One region of the Vogesella sp. AC12 genome, then DNA from elsewhere that is predicted to be linked to it. Evidence: riboswitches for the same ligand, from Rfam matches in the RefSeq annotation. Region 1 holds a riboswitch; the other holds the start of a gene.
What was found. Region 1 has a riboswitch for thiamine pyrophosphate ahead of thiC (phosphomethylpyrimidine synthase ThiC). Riboswitches for the same ligand answer to the same signal wherever they lie in the genome.
Positions count from the first base shown of each region.

Region 2: linked by a shared signal. The riboswitch ahead of NOM55_RS15485 (thiamine ABC transporter substrate binding subunit) and the one ahead of thiC (phosphomethylpyrimidine synthase ThiC) in region 1 are both predicted to bind thiamine pyrophosphate.

Region 1 covers NZ_JANFNU010000009.1:61,120-68,950, reverse strand. The annotation lists gene NOM55_RS13370 (response regulator) at 1-194, shown strand, start outside; gene NOM55_RS13365 (uracil-DNA glycosylase) at 354-1,067, opposite strand; gene NOM55_RS13360 (rhodanese-like domain-containing protein) at 1,277-1,603, opposite strand; gene NOM55_RS13355 (protein-L-isoaspartate O-methyltransferase) at 1,603-2,262, opposite strand; TPP riboswitch at 2,391-2,525, shown strand; gene thiC (phosphomethylpyrimidine synthase ThiC) at 2,673-4,553, shown strand; gene NOM55_RS13345 (tetratricopeptide repeat protein) at 4,729-5,748, shown strand; gene NOM55_RS13340 (hypothetical protein) at 5,839-6,213, opposite strand; gene NOM55_RS13335 (tetratricopeptide repeat protein) at 6,702-7,831, shown strand, end outside.
Region 2 covers NZ_JANFNU010000013.1:8,851-16,681, forward strand. The annotation lists gene NOM55_RS15465 (methyl-accepting chemotaxis protein) at 1-369, opposite strand, end outside; gene NOM55_RS15470 (SIS domain-containing protein) at 726-1,313, opposite strand; gene NOM55_RS15475 (ABC transporter ATP-binding protein) at 1,437-2,378, opposite strand; gene NOM55_RS15480 (ABC transporter permease) at 2,362-3,909, opposite strand; gene NOM55_RS15485 (thiamine ABC transporter substrate binding subunit) at 3,994-5,010, opposite strand; TPP riboswitch at 5,065-5,160, opposite strand; gene NOM55_RS15490 (hypothetical protein) at 5,317-5,595, opposite strand; gene katG (catalase/peroxidase HPI) at 5,808-7,831, shown strand, end outside.

The DNA of each region.
Region 1 (7,831 bases):
CGCGCACCATCCTCGACCGCGAGCTGCTGCTGGACCTGACCCGCGGCTGTACCGTCGACGCCTTCGACCGCAGCATCGACATCCTGATCTCGCGCCTGCGCCACAAGCTGCAGGACGACCCGCGCAACCCGCGCCTGATCCGCACCGTGCGCGGCGAGGGCTACATCCTGGATGCGGCGACCAGCTGCCTGTAGCGGGCGGCGCCAAGCCGCGCGCGGCGACACGACAACGGCGGCGAGACCGCGGTCCGCACGCCGGGCGCCGGTGCCGCTAACGCCGTATCAGCCGCTGGCCATCCCGGCCGGCCTTGAAGCGGCGCGTCGTTGCGGCCAACGTTGGCCGCAGCGTGTGCGCTAGAACAGCCCGCCCTGCGCCGCCACGCCACCCCAGGCGATCTCGCCGCGGCCGCGCTCGGCCAGCCACTGGTTGGCCTGCGAGAAATGGCGGCAGCCGAGAAAGCCGCGACTGGCCGATAGCGGCGACGGGTGCGCCGCCTTCAGCACGCAGTGGCGGGCGGCATCGATACGCTCGGCCTTGGTATGCGCCCAGTTGCCCCACAGCAGGAACACGCAGCCGGGGTTGGCCGCGTTCACCGCGTCGATCAGCGCGTCGGTCACCGGCTGCCAGCCGAGCTTGCCGTGGCTGCCGGCGCGGTCGGCCTCCACCGTCAGCGAGGCATTCAGCAGCAGCACGCCCTGCGCCGCCCAGTGCGTCAGGTTGCCGCTGGCCGGCGGCGGCAGGCCGAGGTCGCTGAGCTGTTCCTTGTAGATGTTGCGCAGGCTGGGCGGGATCTTCACCCCGTCCGGCACCGAAAAGCTCAGCCCCATCGCCTCGCCGGCGCCGTGGTACGGATCCTGGCCGATGATCACCACGCGGATGTCGGCCGGCGCCACGTGGCGCAGCGCGTTGAACACCAGCTCGCGCGGCGGGTAGATCACCGCACCGGCGGCGGCGCGGTCGGCCAGTTGCGCGTCGATCACCGCCAGTTGCGCACTGATGGCCGGCGTTGCCAGCACCTGTTGCCAGGCGGCGGGCAGGGCGGCGAGGGCGGGGGCGAGATAAGTCATGTTGTTAACCATCGAAATCACGAAAAATTCAGGGTCCGGCAGCGGGGGAGTCACCCCCCGTTGCTGCCACCGAACCCGCAGCAGCAAAGCGGCCGCCAAAACCGCACCAGACACGCAAAGACCAGCGCGCGCTGGTATGCCGTGCCGGCGGTGGTGCCAATAAAAAAGCCGCTCCACAGGGAACGGCTTTGCTTGCGGCCAACGTCGGCTCAGTAGCGCGCCATCGCCGGCTCGACCTCGTCCGCCCACGCCGCCACGCCGCCGCGCAGGCTCAGCACCTGCTCGAAACCGGCGTTTTCCAGGAACAGGCCGACCTGGTAGCTGCGCACGCCGTGGTGGCAGATGGTCACCACCGGGGTGTCATCCGGCAGCTCGTTGTGGCGCAGCGGGATCAGGTTCATCGGAATCTGGCGCGAACCGTCGATGCGGCACAGCGCGTACTCCCAGTCCTCGCGCACGTCGAGCAGCACCGGCTGCGGACGGGACGCATCGGCCAGCCAGTCGGCCAGCTCGCGGGCGTTGATTTCGCGGATCATCAGAAGCTGAAGCGCGACGGTTCGATCGCGTCCAGCTGCTGCAGGCGCGCGATGTTGGTATCGAAGCTGACGCTTTCCTGATACGCGGTTTCGGACACGCGGGTGATGATCTTGGCGACCATTACCGGCGCGTCGCCGACGATCACCGCCATGCGGCCGCCGACGGCCAGCTGCGCCTTCAGCGCTTCCGGCACTACCGGTACCGAACCGCCGACGCAGATCACGTCGAACGGCGCCTGTGCCGCCAGACCGTCAATGCCGTTGCCCTGGCTCAGCGTCACGTTCTTGATGCCGGCGGTTTTGAGGTTGGCCGCGGCGTGCTGCAGCTGCTGCGCGTCGATGTCGACGCTGTACACGTGCTGGCCGACGGCGGCCAACAGCGCGGTCAGGTAGCCGCTGCCGGTGCCGATTTCCAGCACCTTGTCGCTGGCTTTCACCTGCAGGTCCTGCACCAGACGGGCTTCGACCTTCGGCTCCAGCATGGTGCTGCCGTTGTCCAGCGGCAGCTGGGTGTCGACAAAGGCCAGCGCACGCTTGTCGGTACCGACAAAATCTTCGCGTTTCACGTGGAACAGCAGATCGAGAATGGAGGTGTCGAGCACGTCCCACGGACGGATCTGTTGCTCAACCATATTGAAGCGGGCTTGTTCGAAATTCATCGGAAACTCCGGCTTGGATTCTAGACAATATCAAGGACGACTCTGAAAAACAGGCTGCCTCAACCCGCATTTCACAACCGCCCGAGCAATTCGTAACTTGCGATTATCCCACATTTACCTTACCTTCACAGCATCGCTAGGGGTCCTGCTCCTGTTGTGTACCATTCGCACCAAAACGCGTATGGCATAAACAGGGCGGGTGAGAGTTACCCTTAGAACCTGACCCGGATAATACCGGCGTAGGGAAGCGTAATCTGCCAGACTCCGCCCGCCGCGCTGCGTTCCCGCCCGGCTTGCGGCCAACCTTGCAGCCGGACACCCGGGCCGCTCCTTGCGCCGTTTCATCGCCTTGGAGAACCTGCCCGATGAACGCGCCTGCCACACCCGATAGCCACAAGCCCAACCAACAGATGGTGGTCGATGCCGCCGCCATCGCGCCGCTGCCCAATTCGCGCAAGATTTATGTCGAGGGCAGCCGCCCCGACATCCGCGTGCCGATGCGCGAGATCAGCCAGGCCGACACCCCGACCCAGTTCGGCGGCGAGCGCAACCCGCCGATCTACGTCTACGACTGCAGCGGCCCGTACACCGACCCAGCCGTCAGCATCAACATCCAGAACGGCCTCGCCCCGCTGCGCGCGGCGTGGATCGCCGAGCGCGACGACACCGAACTGCTGGCCGGCCTGTCCAGCGACTACGGCCGCGCCCGCGAAGCCGACCCGAAACTGGCCGACCTGCGCTTCAACCTGCAGCGCAAGCCGCGTCGCGCCAAGCCTGGCCGCAACGTCAGCCAGATGCACTACGCGCGGCAGGGCATCATCACCCCGGAGATGGAATACGTCGCCATCCGCGAAAACCTCAACCGCCAGGCCTATGTCGAGAGCCTGAAAACGGCCGGCGGCAAGAACGACCGCCTGCTGGAGCTGATGACGCGCCAGCACCCCGGCCACAGCTTCGGCGCCAACCTGCCGGACACCATCACCGCCGAATTCGTGCGCCAGGAAATCGCCGCCGGTCGCGCCATCATCCCCAACAACATCAACCACCCGGAATCCGAGCCGATGATCATCGGCCGCAACTTCCTGGTCAAAATCAACGGCAATATCGGCAACAGCGCGGTAACGTCGTCGATTAGTGAAGAAGTGGACAAGATGACCTGGGGCATCCGCTGGGGCGCCGACACCATCATGGACCTGTCCACCGGCAAGAACATCCATGAAACCCGCGAGTGGATCCTGCGCAATTCGCCGGTACCGATCGGCACGGTGCCGATCTACCAGGCACTGGAAAAGGTCAACGGCAAGGCCGAAGACCTGACCTGGGAAATCTTCAAGGACACGCTGATCGAGCAGGCGGAGCAGGGCGTGGACTACTTCACCATCCACGCCGGCGTGCGCCTGCAGTACGTGCCACTGACTGCCGGCCGCATGACCGGCATCGTGTCGCGCGGTGGCTCGATCATGGCCAAGTGGTGTCTGGCGCACCATAAAGAGAACTTCCTGTACACCCACTTCGAAGACATCTGCGACATCATGAAGGCCTACGACGTGGCCTTCTCGCTGGGCGACGGCCTGCGCCCGGGTTCCGCCTGGGACGCCAACGACGCGGCGCAGCTGGGGGAGCTGAAGACGCTGGGCGAGCTGACGCAGATCGCGTGGCAGCACGACGTGCAGGTGATGATCGAAGGCCCCGGCCACGTACCGATGCAGCTGATCAAGGAGAACATGGACAAGGAGCTGGAGTGGTGCCACGAAGCGCCGTTCTACACCCTGGGGCCGCTCACCACCGACATCGCACCGGGCTACGACCACATTACCTCCGCCATCGGCGCGGCGCAGATCGGCTGGTACGGCACCGCCATGCTGTGCTACGTGACGCAGAAGGAGCACCTGGGCCTGCCGAACAAGAACGACGTGAAGGAAGGCATCATCACCTACAAGCTGGCCGCCCACGCCGCCGACCTCGCCAAGGGCCACCCCGGCGCGCAGATCCGTGACAACGCGCTGTCCAAGGCGCGCTTCGAGTTCCGCTGGGAAGACCAGTTCAACCTCGGCCTCGACCCGGACAAGGCACGCGAATTCCACGACGAAACGCTGCCGAAAGACAGCGCCAAGGTGGCACACTTCTGCTCGATGTGCGGCCCGCACTTCTGTTCGATGAAGATCACCCAGGATGTACGCGAATTCGCCGCCAAACAGGGCATCAGCGAGCAGGATGCGCTGCACAAGGGGATGGAGGTGAAGTCGATCGAGTTCGTGAAGGGCGGCGGCAAGCTGTACGACAAGGTGTAAGCCGGTTTTGCTTCACGTGAAACGATAAAGGTTGGCCGCAGCGATGCGGCCAACCTTTTTTGTTGTCGCACATAGAAACAACCACATGACCGGGCATGAACATCACAATTTTATTTGCATAAAATGATGTGCTGTAATGCAATGCTTACCTCGCCATCACGTCAGAAATCTCCCGATGAAACGCATAACCCTGCTCCTCATCACCGCACTCCAACTCCCGGCCATTGCCGGGGCAAGCGCCATCGACGCCATGATCATCAATGGGGAGTACTCGCAAGCGTACCAAACAGCGCATCAGGCACTGGCGACAGCAAGCGACAACACTGCTCGGCAACAGGCAAAACGGGATCTGGCCCGAGTATTGATCCAGCAGGACAAACTACAGCGGGCCGAATCCCTGCTGCATGAATTGCTGCACGGTGATGATGTCGTCGTACCCGACACGCTGCTCTATGCGGACATCCAGGATGCACAGGTCTCGGTACTAAGGAGAACACTCCGCAGCAAGGAAGCATTGCCCTACGCGGAACAGGCCTTGGCTTTGCGTCGCAAACTGCTTGGCGAGGAACACTTGCTGGTCGCCGAATCGCTGAACAATTTGGCACTGTTGTTGGTCGACATGAAAAAAACCGACACCGCAAAAGTTCTTTATCAACAAGCACTGACAATGCGGCAGAAAATAGCCGGCTCGGAGAGTTACGAAGCCGCCGAAACCTTGCATAACCTCGGCACCTTGTACGCGAGAGCAAAACAATATGACGATGCCGAGCAGCAGTTGCTGTCCGCCTTGCACATCAAGCAAAAAATACTCCGGCCAAACCACCCGCGCATACTCAATACGCTGTCACGACTGGGATCGGTGTACACGGACAAAAAGCATTATCCGGAAGCGATCACGACACTAAACGCGGTGATGGATGGCATGCAAGAAAACGGCATGGCAGAAAGTGTCATTGCCGGTATCACGCAACGCGAGCTTGCCGATGTTTACCATTACCAACGGCAAATCGAAGCAGCAGAACGCTACTACAAGGCATCCCTGGGTACTCTGGGAAAAGTGCTTGGCACGCAGCACTATGCCTATGGTGTGGCCTTAAACGGTCTTGGCTGGCTCTACTATAAAAATGGCCGAGCCGAAGATGGCAAAAAGATGATTGCAGAATCCGAAAGCATCATGGATAAGGCACCACGCTAAACCCGGCCACCATCTTGCGGCCAAGCTTGGTGCCAGACAGCAAAACGGCAGCCGTCAGTGGCTGCTCTTGCTTGTGGCGATGGCGCAGAATCAGGCTTTGCGCCGGTAGCTGACGCCGGGGAACACGCGGATGATGTCGTCGCCGCTCAGCGCCTGGCTGTCGGCTTCCAGCAGCTGCCAGTAGTGATCGCCGTCGAACAGGTCGCGATACACCGGGATACCGTCCTGGTAGAACATCAGGTGGTGGCCGATGAAATCGTCGAGCGAGCGCGGCGAGCTGTCGTCCTGCATCACGAACATCACCGCGGTGCTGGGGGAGAGCTCGCGGATCTGCTCGCGGTCGGCCTGCCACAGCCCGACAAAGATCAGCAGCACGGAGAACATCAGCAGCGTCCAGGCAGTGGCCAGGGTGGACAGCACCGCCAGGATCGTCGCCCCGGTGAAATAGAACCGACTGTCAAACATGATGCCCCCCCTGTGCTGTCACACAGTCATCCGGCAGCGGCGCAACAGGCGCCGAGATTTCATCATAGGTGAGGCTGGCACGCTTTTCCGCAGCAAATCGGCGGTGCCGTTTATGTCAAAGAAATCAAAGTTGGCCGCAGTGTCGTCATTGCCTGATCATGGACAAGGTTGCGCCCGGGCGGCATCCTTATCATCGCGCAGCCGTGGCCGCGCGCCCGCCGGCACCACTATTGCTGCGCCGGCGCACCGCTGGCGAGTGACTCATGCCACGATCAAGCGCAAAGTCATGACAAAACCGTGCCGGACACCACGGCTGCAACACTTTGCTATCAAATACCCGCGTCTTGGCAGGGACAATCCTTTAACAGCTTATGATTAGCCGTTAAACTAGCCGTTAATCATGCAGAATAAAATGTTACCCCGCGCGGATCAGGTTTCATTACCCGCACACGATCGGCACGGCCTCTCTACAAAATGAAGAAACGCACATGAACAGACATTTTGCTACTTCCGTCCTTCTGACCAGCATGCTGCTGGCTGCGCCCGCGATGGCAGGTCTGAAAGAAGGCCGTCTTGCCTATGGCAAAGGGGATTTTGCCACCGCCTTGCAAGAGCTGACCCCGGTCGGCGAGCAGGGCAATCCGCGCGTTCAGCTGCTGCTGGCCGAGATGTACCGCAAGGGTCAGGGCGTGGTGCCGGATCTGGCCGAAGCCGCCCGCTGGTACGACAAGGCCGCGGCGCAGGGGAATGTCGACGCCCAGTACAAGCTGGGTGGCCTGTATGAGAACGGCCTCGGCGTGCGCCAGGACTACACCACCGCCGTCAGCTGGTACCAGAAAGCCGCGGCACAGGGCAGTACCGCCGCACAGACCAGCCTCGGCCTGATGTACCAGTACGGCCGCGGCGTGCCGCAGGATCTGGCGCAGGCATCCAGCCTGTTCCAGCAGGCGGCACGGCAGGGCAACGCGCTGGCGCGGACCCAGCTGGCACAGATCTCGCAGAATGGCGTCGGCGTGACGCAAAACAGCAATCAGGCGGCGGTGCTGTACCGCCGCGCCGCCGAGCAGGGCAGCGCCGAGGCGCAGTACCACTACGCCAACCTGCTGCTCGCCGGCAAGGGTGTGCCGCGCAACCTGATCGATGCCGCGCAATGGCAGCACAAGGCCGCACAGCAGGGCTACGCCCCGGCGCAGCACGCACTGGGCCTGATGTACCAGAACGGCCAGGGCATGCCGCAGGATCTGGCGGCCGCCGCGATCTGGTTCGGCCGTGCCGCCGAGCAGGGCATCGCCGATGCCCAGTACGCACTGGCGGTGCTGCACCAGAACGGTCGCGGCACCCCGCGCAACCTGGCGCTGGCGGCCAACTGGTATCGCAAGGCCGCCGAGCAGGGCCACACCAACGCGCAGACGGCGCTGGCCAGCCTGTACCAGAGCGGTCGCGGCGTGCCGAAAGACCCGGCGCAGGCGCTGCAGTGGTACCAGAAGGGTGCCGAGCTGCAAGCCGCCAGCTGGTATCGCAAGGCCGCCGAGCAGGGCGATGCCGAGGCGCAGTACGGCCTGGGCGAACTGTACGAGAAGGGCAACGGCGTGAACCCGGATCTGGCGGAAGCCGCCAG
Region 2 (7,831 bases), on a different contig from region 1:
GGCCGCCTGCATGCTGCGCTCCGCCTGCTGCGCCAGCTGCAGCTCGTTCGCGGTCAACTCGGTGGCGCGGTAGGCCTGCCACTGCTGGCGGATCTGCGTGCGCGCCTGATCCAGATTGGCGAGAAAACCGTCGCGGTTCAGCGCGCCGGCGCGGACCTTGTGCGCGGCATCGACAATGCTGACCGCGTAGCCGTCCGCCACCAGCTTCAGCTGCTGCAGCGGCACCACGCGATCGTGATAAGTACTTGAAAAATCGGCAATAATCTTGGACTGGGTATACATGCCGTAGCCGCCGAGGAAGGCGGCGATGGCGAGCAGGACGATGACCAGAAAACTGAGACGCTGGCCGATGGTGGGATTGCGCAGCATGGGGGTGGCTCCGGTGGGGTTGAGCGCGGCACCAGGGGTAATCCTGATGACATCACTGTTGATATCTAGTGCCAACCCGGCCCCAGCGCAATGCGATCTTTTGGCACCCAGTATTTCTACTTAGTTGCCAAAGACATAGCATATAAGCAATTTTATGACGCAATTCGCATGCTGCGGCGCACAATTTCCAAGCCTTGCCTTGGGAAATGCCACCGGAACGACTTTCATGCCAATCCTGCTCAATTAAAGCCAAGATAAAACCAGACTGCTGCAGCGGGAAAGCTGTAACACCATGTCGCAATTGAATAAAAAAAAGCCTGCTCACGAGCAGGCTTTATATTTCATGCCGATGACAATCAGGCGTAGTTTTCCGGGAACAGCTCGCGCTCCACCGACTCGATCAGGATGTGGATCACCTTGATGTGCAGCTCCTGCACGCGGTCGGCGTACTGGCCGCCGGGGGTGCAGACGTCGATGTCGGCCAGCTCGCCGATCACCGAACCGGGACGGCCGGTCAGCGCCACCACGGTGACGCCCAGCGCTTTCGCCGCGTTCACAGCGGCGAGGATGTTCTTGCTGCTGCCGCTGGTGCTGATCGCCAGCAGCACGTCGCCCTGCCCGGCGTGCGCCTCCAGATAGCGCGAGAAGATCGCCTCGTAGCCGTAATCGTTGCCGACGCAGCTGATGTGGCTGGGGTCGCTGATCGACGCCGCCGGCAATGCCTTGCGGTTCAGGCGGTAGCGGCCGGACAGCTCCTCGGCAAAGTGCATCGCGTCGCACATCGAGCCACCGTTGCCGCAGCTGAACACCCGTTTGCCCTGGCGGAAGGCGTTCACCAGCGCATCACCGGCATCGCCGATGGCAGCCAGCGCCGCCGGATTGGCCAGCAGCGCGTCCAGCGCGCTACGGGCTTGGTGGAGGGTGTCGAGAATATGCGGCTTCATGGTGCGTTCTTTCTGCAATTATCCGGAAACAGGCGTGGCAGTTTACACCAAAAGCCGCGCCCGGCACCTGTTCCGCCTCAAGCCCGGCGCCGGCCGCGTGCCGCTGGCTGACGCCGCAAAGCGCTACCAGCGCAGCAGCGCCGCGGCATCGACGCCCACCGCCAGATGGCCGCCTCGCTGCGGATACGGCTGTGTGGCCAGCTCGCGCGCCGACAGCGACAGCACCCAGTCGCCGTCGTCGCCGGCCACCACCACGCGGCAGCCCTCCACCCGCGGCTCGACCAGCTTCACCGTGCGCAACGGCTGACCATCGCCGAGCAGGAAGGCCGCCGGCGGGATGGCGTGATCGGCGGCGACGTTGTCGAAGCCGACGAAGCGCGCCACCCAGGCGCTGGCCGGCCGCGCCAGCACCTCGCCCGGGGTGCCGACCTGGATCAGCCGTCCGTGCTGCAGGATGGCGACGCGGTCGGCCAGCGCGAACGCCTCGTGGCGGTCGTGCGTCACCAGCAGCGTCGGCACCGCCATCGCGGACAGCCGCTGGCGCAGGTCGTCGATCAGCTGCTGCTTGAGATGGGTGTCGAGGCTGGAAAACGGCTCGTCGAGCAGGAACAGCGCCGGCTCGCCGATCAGCGCCCGCGCCAGCGCCACCCGCTGCTGCTCGCCGCCGGACAGCTGGTGGCAGGCGGCCGCGCCACGGCCGGCCAGCCCCACCGCCGCCAGCGCCGCCTCGGCACGCTGCCGTGCGACGGCGCGCGGCACGCCGCGTTCCTGCAGGCCGAAAGCCACGTTGGCCGCAGCATCGAGGTGCGGGAACAAGGCGTGGTCCTGGAACATCATCGCCAGCTGGCGCTCTTCCGGCGGCAGGCGGCTGATGTCGCGCCCGCCCAGCCACACCTGGCCGCGCTGTGGCCGCAACAGGCCGGCGATCACCGCCAGCAGGCTGGACTTGCCCTCGCCGGAGGGGCCGAGCAGGGCCACGGTTTCGCCGGCCGCCACCTGTAGCGACAGGCCGTCCAGCACACGGCGGCCGGCAAAGGCCAGCGCCAGGTCACGAAGTTCGAGCATGGGTCTTCTCCGGCCACTCGATGGCCATGAATGCCAGCAGCGCCAGCAGCAGCAGTACGCTGGACAACACCAGCGCCGCCTCAAGGTTGGCCGCGCCGGGGCGGCCCAGATGCTGGTAGATCAGCGTGGTCAGCGTCAGCCATTCCGGGCGCGACAGGAACAGGCTGACCGCGAACTCGCCGACGGCGGTGGCGGCGGCAAACGCCATGCCACGGCGCAGCGCCGGGCGCATCAGCGGCAGGCTGACGCGCCAGAACACGCGCCACGGCGACGCGCCCAGCGTGCGCGCGGCATTGGGCAGCGCCGGCGGCAAGGCGTCGCGAGCGCTGACCACCGCCTTGGCGACAAACGGGTAGGCCAGGAGCGCGTAGGCGGCCACCAGCAGCGCCAGCGTCGCGCTGTAGGCGGGATAGGCCAGCAGCAGACCAAAGGCAACGCACACCGGCGACACCATGAAGGGCAGGAACATCAGCGCGCGCAGGCCGGCGCTGCGCTGCGCCGCCAGCCCGTGCAGCAGGCCCAGGAGAGTCGCCAGCAGCAGCGCCAGCAGCGAAAAGCGCAGCGTGTTGCCCAGCGCCAGCAGGGTGTCGTCCTGCAGCAGCACCCGCCACGCCGCGGCATCAGCCAGCAGCGCGCGCAGCAGCACCGCCAGCAGCGGCGCGGCGGCAAACAGCGCCAACAGCAGCAGGCTGGCCAAGAGCAGCAGCCGTTGCGGCCAACCTTGCACCGGCTGGCGCAGCGGCGGGCTGCGCTTGTCCGGCCGCGCCAGGCGGCGCTCGATCAGCGCGTACAGCAGCGCGATGACGGCGCCGAGCAGCAGCATCAGCAGCGCCAGTGCGCCGGCATCGGCCAGGTTCAGCTCGTAGGCGACCAGCGAGTAGATCTCGACCTCCACCGTGGCGTACCGCTGGCCGCCGAGCAGCAGCGCGAGGCCGAAGCCGGAGAAGCAGTACAAGAAGATCAGGCACAGCGCCGACGCCAGCCACGGCCGCACCACCGGCCACTCCACGCGCCAGAACGCGCGCCAGCGCGAGGCACCCAGCGTGCGCGCCACCATCAGCCGGCTGGCCGGCACGTGGTCGAAGCCGTCCACCGCGGCGCGGATCAAGAGCGGCAGGTTGTAGAACAGGTTGCCGTACAGCAGCAGCCACGGCGTGTCCTGCAGGTTCAGCCCGCTGACGCCGTGCGGGCCGAACAGCGCCAGCACGCCGAGGCCGGCGACCAGCGTCGGCATCACGAAGGGCAGCATCAGCACCCGCAACAGCAGCGCGCGGCCGCGGAACTCGAAGTGCGCCAGCACCCACGCCAGCGGCAGGCCGAGTAATAGAGTTAGCACGCAGGTGGCCGCCGCCTGCAGCAGCGACCAGCCTAGGCGCCACTGCAGGTAGGCATCACTCAGGAGCGCCGGACTGAATGCCAGCCCGCCCTCGTACAGCAGGCGCGACAGCGGCAGCCCGACCAGCAGCAGCAGAAATAACAGCGGCGGCAAGGCCAGCCAGCGGAAATCAGACAAGGGCAACACTTTCTGCATCACGACAATGGAAAACGGTAACGGCTGCCGCCGTTACCGTCGCGAAAACACCCCGCTGCCGGAGCGCGCCGGCAGCCCGCCGCATCACGGCGCGTTCTTGATCACCAGTCGCGTCCAGCGGCTGACCCAGGCGGCGGTCTTGTGCTGCATCGCCTTCAGGTCCGGGTTGCTGAAGCTGGCCGGCTGCGCGGCGTGCTTGAACACCGGCGCCAGCGCCACGCCGGCGACCGCCGGGTACATCCACATGCTGGTCTGCAGCTCTTTCTGCACCGCCTCGCCGCGCAGGAAATCGACGAACTGCTGTGCCAGCTGCGGCTGCAGCCCGCCCTTGACTTTGGCCACACCCTCCACCTGCATGAACACGCCGCCTTTCAGCAACAGGTTGGCGGTCGGCGATTCGGCCAGTTTTTCCTTGCTGTAGAACACTTCCGCCGCCGGGCTGGTGGCGTAGCTGACCACGATCGGGCGCGCGCCGCCGTTGCGGGTGAAGTCGGTGTAGTAGGCCTCGCTCCAGCCCTTGGCCACCTTCAGGCCGTTGTCGCGCAGCTTGCCCCACCACTGGAAGGCGCCCTCTTCGCCCTTACCGGCGATGGTCGCCAGCAGGAAGGCGAGACCGGGGCTGGAGGTCGCCGGGTTTTCCACCACCAGCAGGTTCTTGTAGGCAGGCTTGGTCAGGTCGTCCAGCGTCGCCGGCAGCGGCAGCTTGCTGTTCGCGAACCAGGCCTTGTCGATGTTGAGGGTGACATAGCCGTAGTCGATGGCCACCGCGCCCGGCAGGCTGGCCACCGCCACGTTGCGGCCAACCTTGCTGCTGGTCGGCTCCAGCACGCCGGCGGCGTTGGCCTTGCCGATCAGGGTGTTGTCGATGCCGTACACCACGTCGGCCACCGGATTGGCACGGGTCAGGATCAGCTTGTTGAGCATCTCGCCAGCATCGCCGCCCTTGATGATGGCCAGCTTGGCGCCGCTTTGCTTCTCGAACTCGGCGATGCGCTCTTTCGGCAGGCTGAACGAGCTGTGCGTCATCACCCGCAGCTCGGCGGCCAGGGTAGTCAGGGAAACGCCGGCCAGCGCCAGCAGCAGTACGGACTTCTTGAACATTGCAGACATCCTCTTTTGGTAATGGTGCCGACCAAAAGAAGAAGCGGGACGCGGACTGGCCGCGCATCACGCTCCCTCCGCTGGCATGACCCAGATCAGGTTCTGGGGTATCTCTCAGTCTGCCTGCGGCAGACACCCCCGGTGATCGAAGCGGCGAGTATAGCGCGTTGCGCGGCATTGCTTAACCGCCGCGGCGCGCGGGCGGCGCAAAAAAATCGCCCGCCCCCAGCGCGGGAACGGGCGTGTCTAGCAGTATGCCGACAGAAGCAACGGGACAGACTCTCAAGCGAGGCGCAGCCACCACAGCTACCCTCGCCGACTATTGAGCAATTGCCGTGCCAGCAAAAAGCGCCGCCGGCGCTGCCAATTCGCCACTTTGCCGCTATAAAAAGAATCACCACGACATGGCGCGTGCACCAGCACGGCGCAATGGGCACCCGATGCGGGCGGCATGGCAGATAAATAGCAAAAAGCTAACAAACTAAAAACAACAATCAATTTAACAAATGCATAACCGGTATCCATAATCCAGTCATCAAGCGATCTGCAAGGAGCAAGACCATGAAACGTTTCTTCCGCCAGCACATCACCCTCGACGAGATGTGGGCCAACCTGGTGTGGATGCAGTAAGCCACCACGTTGGCCGCAACCCGCGTGATGGCCAGTGCCCGGCAACCAGCCGGGTGGCCGGCGCCGGCGATGACGCTCAGATCAGCAGTCAAGTCAACCCCAGCCAACCGCAGCGGACCCGCCACCTGGCGTGATCCGCTGGCAATCAAAAGCAACAGGAGATAACCATGTCGACAGAAGCCAAGTGCCCGTTTTCGGGTAGCGCAGCCCCGCACACCGTAGCCGGCGGCCCCTCCAACGGTGACTGGTGGCCCAATCAGCTGAAGCTGGGCATCCTGCACCAGCACTCCGCCAAGTCCGACCCGATGGGCGAGGCGTTCGACTATGCCGCAGAATTCAAGACCCTGGATCTGGATGCCGTGGTCGCCGACCTGCACGCGCTGATGACCGATTCGCAGGACTGGTGGCCGGCGGACTGGGGCCACTACGGCGGCCTGATGATCCGCATGGCCTGGCACGCCGCCGGCACCTACCGCATCGCCGACGGCCGCGGCGGCGCCGGCACCGGCAACCAGCGCTTCGCCCCGCTCAACAGCTGGCCGGACAACGGCAACCTCGACAAGGCGCGCCGCCTGCTGTGGCCGATCAAGCAGAAATACGGCCGCAAGCTGTCGTGGGCCGACCTGTTCATCCTCGCCGGCAACGTGGCACTGGAATCGATGGGCTTCAAGACCTTCGGCTTCGGCGGCGGCCGCCCGGACATCTGGGCGCCGGAAGAAGACATCTACTGGGGACCGGAGAGCACCTGGCTGGGCGACAAGCGCTACAGCGGTGATCGCGAGCTGGCAAACCCGCTGGCCGCGGTGCAGATGGGCCTGATCTACGTCAACCCGGAAGGCCCCAATGGCAACCCGGACCCGGTCGCCTCCGGGCGTGACGTGCGCGAAACCTTCGCCCGCATGGCGATGGACGACGAGGAAACCGTGGCGCTGGTCGCCGGCGGCCACACCTTTGGCAAGGCGCACGGCGCCGGCGACCCGGCACTGGTCGGCCCGGAACCGGAAGGCGCACCACTCGAGGAAATGGGCCTCGGCTGGATCAACCAGTTCGGTAGCGGCAAGGGCGTGCACGCCACCACCAGCGGCATCGAAGGCGCGTGGAAACCCAACCCCACCACCTGGGACCACGGCTACTTCAACACCCTGTTCGGCTACGAGTGGGAACTGACCAAGAGCCCGGCCGGCGCGCACCAGTGGGTGGCCAAGGACGTGAAGCCGGAAGACATGATTCCGGACGCGCACAACCCGAGCAAGAAGCACCCGCCGATGATGACCACCGCCGACCTGTCGCTGCGCCTCGACCCGATCTACGAACCGATTGCGCGCCGCTTCCATCAGGACCCGCAGGCATTTGCCGATGCCTTCGCCCGCGCCTGGTTCAAGCTCACCCACCGCGACATGGGCCCGCGCGCCCGCTACCTCGGCAAGCTGGTACCGGCGGAAGAACTGATCTGGCAGGACCCGGTGCCGGCCGTGGACCACCCGCTGGTCGACGCGCAGGACATCGCCGCGCTGAAGACCAAGGTGCTCGCCTCCGGCCTGTCCGTGGCACAGCTGGTCGGCACCGCCTGGGCCGCCGCCGCCACCTTCCGTGGCAGTGACAAGCGCGGCGGCGCCAACGGCGCGCGCATCCGCCTGGCGCCGCAGAAAGACTGGGCGGTCAACCAGCCGGCGCAACTGGCGCAGGTACTGCAAACGTTGGCCGCGATCCAGCAGGACTTCAACGCCGGCGCCGCCGGCGGCAAGAAGATCTCGCTGGCCGACCTGATCGTGCTCGCCGGTGGTGCCGCCATCGAGGCCGCCGCCAAGCAGGCCGGCCAGCAGGTGACCGTGCCGTTTGCGCCGGGTCGTACCGATGCCACGCAGGACCAGACCGACGTCGCCTCGTTCGCGGTGCTGGAACCACGTGCGGACGGCTTCCGCAACTACGTGCAGCCCGGGCTGGAGGGCGCCGCCGCCGAGCTGCTGATCGACAAGGCGCAGTTGCTGACGCTGAGCGCGCCGGAAATGACGGTGCTGATCGGCGGCCTGCGCGTGCTGGGCGCCAACGCCGGCCAGGCACAGCACGGCGTGTTCACCCAGCGCCCCGGAACCCTGAGCAACGACTTCTTCGTCAACCTGCTCGACATGGGTACCAAGTGGCAGAAATCCGCCACCGACGGCGTACTGGAAGGCCGTGACCGCGCCACCGG